Regions from separate parts of the Geobacillus sp. B4113_201601 genome, predicted to be linked through region 1. Evidence: riboswitches for the same ligand, from Rfam matches in the RefSeq annotation. Region 1 holds a riboswitch; the other holds the start of a gene.
The links. Region 1 has a riboswitch for S-adenosylmethionine ahead of B4113_RS04850 (bifunctional homocysteine S-methyltransferase/methylenetetrahydrofolate reductase). Riboswitches for the same ligand answer to the same signal wherever they lie in the genome.

Region 1 (2,202 bases):
GGCTAATGAGAATAAAATACGGCCACGACCATCGTTTCATCTATTTCACTCCTGTCTGTGACGCCATTTCTATTAAATTCCTTGTTAACATCATCCATTTTTTATTATACACTTTGACTCTTAAAAAAAAATTAAAAAAAAAGAGAAATGAGTTGACGTTTTTCGTCTTTTTTTAACATATTTCGACATTTTTTGTGCTATCGAAACAAAAGGCTCTTCACTAAAAGTTGTATTTCATGACATGCCTTAACTTATGCATCCACGAAAGAATAGGAACAAATCATTTTTTGCCTACACCTGTTCAGAGAAGTGCACGTTATGGTGATGAACTAAGCAAAAAAGCGATTGGTAAGAAATTGGTGTCAGCGCAAGGAGATGTTCAATAGCCAAAACACAATAGAGGTCGGTGGACTTAGTGCAACATACTACTGATTTCACCTATTTCTCAATTAGAGAGACTTAGTGGAATCCACTTTCTTTTCTGAATGAAAATGCCGGCCTGACGCGAGATTTTCATGCCTGGGTGGAGGGCAAGTCGCGCTGCTCATGGAACTTTTCTGAATGAAAATGCCTCTGATTGGTGTGTGACAACGGTTTTTCACCAGCCTCAATCGGAAAACAGCGCATGGCTTCGTTGAACATCGGCCACTGGAGAATGTCTTTCCCTGCTGAACGTTCGATTGGCAAGCAAAGAGAAAACACCGATTGCCCGCATGGCGGCAGGTGTTTGTAGCGCTATTTCCGATTTTTGCAATCATACAAGAGTTCCTTCTCCCTTGATCGGGCAAATCTTTGGCAAATTTCTTGCTTCACTGTATTGAATAATTTCAAAAAATACATTAAATTATATAGTAATCACCCAAACGGGACGATACAATTGGATACGAATTTTCTTATCAAGAGAGGGGGAGGGACTGGCCCGGTGAACCCTCAGCAACCTGGCGGGCGGCCAAGGTGCTAAATCCAGACAGGCAGCAGCCTGGAAGATAAGAAGAAGCGAACGGAAAGTCTTCTTCTTAGAAGGCTTTTTTCTTTTACTTGCCAAGAAACGGGGGAAATGGAACGTGGGATTGCTTGATGAGTTGAAACAACGCGTGCTGATCGCCGATGGGGCGATGGGGACGCTTCTCTATTCGCATGGCGTTGACCGTTGTTTTGAAGAATTGAATCTATCGAAACCGGAAGACATCGTCCATATTCACGAAGCCTATATCGCGGCAGGCGCCGACGTCATCCAGACGAATACCTACGGCGCCAACTATGTGAAACTCGCCCGCTACGGCTTGCAAGATGAGGTGCCGGCCATCAACCGGGCGGCGGTGCGGCTCGCTAGGCAAGCCGCCAACGGTCGGGCGTACGTGCTCGGGACCATTGGCGGGCTGCGCACGTTAAACAAAAGCGCCGTGCCGCTTGATGAAGTGAAGCGGACGTTCCGCGAGCAGCTGTTTGTCTTGCTGGCGGAGGGAGTGGACGGCGTGCTGCTCGAGACGTATTACGATTTAGAAGAGTTGGAGACGGTGCTCGCCATCGCCCGCAAAGAGACGGACTTGCCGGTCATCGCCCATGTGTCGCTCCATGAAGTGGGCGTCTTGCAAGACGGCACGCCGCTCGCTGACGCCCTCGCCCGCTTAGAAGCGCTTGGCGCCGATGTCGTCGGGCTCAACTGCCGGCTCGGGCCGTACTATATGCTTCAATCGCTCGAGGAAGTGCCGCTGCCAACGCGCGCCTTTTTATCGGCGTACCCGAACGCGAGCCTCCCCGACTATCGCGATGGCCGGCTCGTCTATGAGACGAATGCCGAATACTTCGAGGAAACGGCGAAAGCGTTTCGCGACCAAGGGGTGCGGCTGCTCGGCGGATGCTGCGGCACGACGCCGAACCATATTGAAGCGATGGCGCGGGCGCTGCAAGACCGGACGCCGGTAACGGAAAAAACGGTCAAACGACGCGCCGTGCCGGTGTCGGTCCAATCCGACATTCCATCATCAGCGACGCCGCTTCCCGAACTTGTCCGCGCCCGCCGCTCGGTGATCGTCGAGCTCGATCCCCCGAAAAAATTGGGCATTGACAAATTTCTCGCCGGGGCGAAAGCGCTCCATGACGCCGGCATTGACGCGCTGACGCTGGCCGACAACTCGCTCGCCACGCCGCGCATCAGCAACGCCGCCGTCGCGGCCATCATCAAAGAGCGGCTCGGCGTCC
Region 2 (2,202 bases), on a different contig from region 1:
CAAGTCAAGCATTTTGATGATGCCGGCCGGACGAAGGTCGAAGTTGTTGCGCACGACTTCAATTAAAATGTCTTCAGACACTTTGCCGGTGCCGAACGTATCGATCGAAATCGAGACCGGACGGGCGACGCCGATCGCGTAGGCGAGCTGCACTTCGCACTTATCGGCGAGCCCGGCCGCGACGATGTTTTTCGCCACATAACGGGCCGCATACGCCGCCGAGCGGTCGACTTTCGTCGGGTCTTTGCCCGAGAACGCGCCGCCGCCATGACGGGCGTAGCCACCGTACGTGTCAACGATGATTTTCCGCCCCGTCAGCCCGGCATCCCCTTGCGGACCGCCGATGACGAACCGGCCGGTCGGGTTAATGAAGTAGTTCGTGTTCTCATCCAACAGCTCCGCTGGAACCACCGGCTTGATGACATGTTCTTTAATGTCACGTTCCATTTGGTCTTGAGTAATGTCCGGATGATGTTGCGCAGAAACGACGATCGTGTCGACGCGCACCGGTTTGCCGTTTTCATCGTATTCGATCGTCACCTGCGTTTTGCCATCGGGACGCAAATACGGCAACACGTCCGTTTTGCGCACTTCCGCCAAGCGGCGCGCCAAACGATGGGCGAGCGAAATCGGCAGCGGCATCAGCTCTTCCGTTTCATTGCAGGCAAACCCAAACATAAGCCCTTGGTCGCCGGCGCCGATCGCTTCAATTTCCTCATCCGTCATCTGACCTTCGCGCGCCTCAAGCGCCCGATCTACTCCCATCGCGATGTCCGGCGACTGTTCGTCAATCGACGTGAGCACGGCGCACGTGTCGGCGTCAAATCCGTATTTCGCGCGCGTATAGCCGATTTCGCGAACCGTATCGCGGACGATGCGCGGAATATCGACGTACGTCGACGTCGTAATTTCCCCGCTCACGAGCACCAGCCCGGTCGTGACGCTTGTTTCACAAGCAACGCGGGCGTTCGGGTCTTTTTCCAAAATGGCATCCAAAATCGCATCGGAAATTTGGTCGCAAATTTTGTCCGGGTGTCCTTCGGTTACAGACTCTGAAGTAAACAAGCGGCGTTTGGCTGACATTCGGCTCATTTCCTCCTCTTGACATCGTTGCTGGAGATACGGAACTCATTTCCCTTGGCAATATAAAAAAACCTTTCCTGTCACGGCGAGGAAAGGTCGTCGCAATCGTATTGCTTCCTTTCACTCTTATCGTTCAAGGACTGCGCCTTGCCACAGGTTAGCACCATTTCACACATGTACAGTTGTGACGGTTGCTGGGCTTCATCGGGCCTGTCCCTCCGCCGGCTCGGGATAAGAGTATCCGTTCAATGACTTATCATATCGCAACAAACGAACGGAAGTCAACCATACAAAACATTTTTTTATTGTTCAAAAAATGAGGAAAAATAAGTCCGAAAAACCTTCACAATTAGTATGGACTATTAATAAAAATGTGTTATACTATTTTCAAAAGTGATTCCAATAAAGAAGGCAGGTTTTGAACATGGGGATTGCCAATATGACGAATAAACTCGATCTCTTGCTGCAAAAACCGTACGTCCACCACCAACTGTCCGTCGCGGAACTCGTTGAAAAAGTGCTGCAGCGAAAGGAAGGCCGGCTGACGCATACCGGCGCCGTCGCCGTCACGACCGGCAAGTACACGGGGCGGTCGCCGAAAGACAAATACATCGTCGAAGAGCCGTCAACGAAACAAACGGTCGACTGGGGAACGGTCAACCAGCCGATGGCGCCGGAAACGTTTGAAAAACTGTACGACAAAGTGCTCGATTATTTGTTAAAACAAGAGGAACTGTTCGTCTTTAAAGGCTTTGCCGGCGCCGATCCGAAATCCCGGCTGCCGATTCAAGTCGTCAATGAATTCGCCTGGCACAACTTGTTCGTCCATCAGCTGTTCATCCGGCCGAGCGCCGAAGAGCTCGCCGCGCATGAACCGCAATTCACCGTCATTTGCGCGCCGAACTTTAAGGCGGATCCGGCGGTGGACGGCACGCGCTCGGAAGCGTTCATCATCATTTCCTTTGAACGCCGCGTCGTCCTAATCGGCGGGACGGAGTACGCCGGCGAAATGAAAAAATCGATCTTCTCGGTGATGAACTATTTGCTGCCGGAACAAGGCATCCTGCCGATGCACTGCTCGGCCAACGTCGGCCAGGAAGGCGACGTCGCCCTCTTCTT

Region 2: it holds a riboswitch for S-adenosylmethionine, as region 1 does, so the genes downstream of both, metK (methionine adenosyltransferase) here and B4113_RS04850 (bifunctional homocysteine S-methyltransferase/methylenetetrahydrofolate reductase) in region 1, are expected to answer to the same signal.

The regions. Positions count from the first base shown of each region.
Region 1 is NZ_LQYX01000035.1:60,965-63,166, forward strand. It holds gene B4113_RS20055 (hypothetical protein) at 1-40, opposite strand, end outside; SAM riboswitch class I at 891-993, shown strand; gene B4113_RS04850 (bifunctional homocysteine S-methyltransferase/methylenetetrahydrofolate reductase) at 1,065-2,202, shown strand, end outside.
Region 2 is NZ_LQYX01000074.1:4,306-6,507, reverse strand. It holds gene metK (methionine adenosyltransferase) at 1-1,083, opposite strand, end outside; SAM riboswitch class I at 1,207-1,321, opposite strand; gene pckA (phosphoenolpyruvate carboxykinase (ATP)) at 1,508-2,202, shown strand, end outside.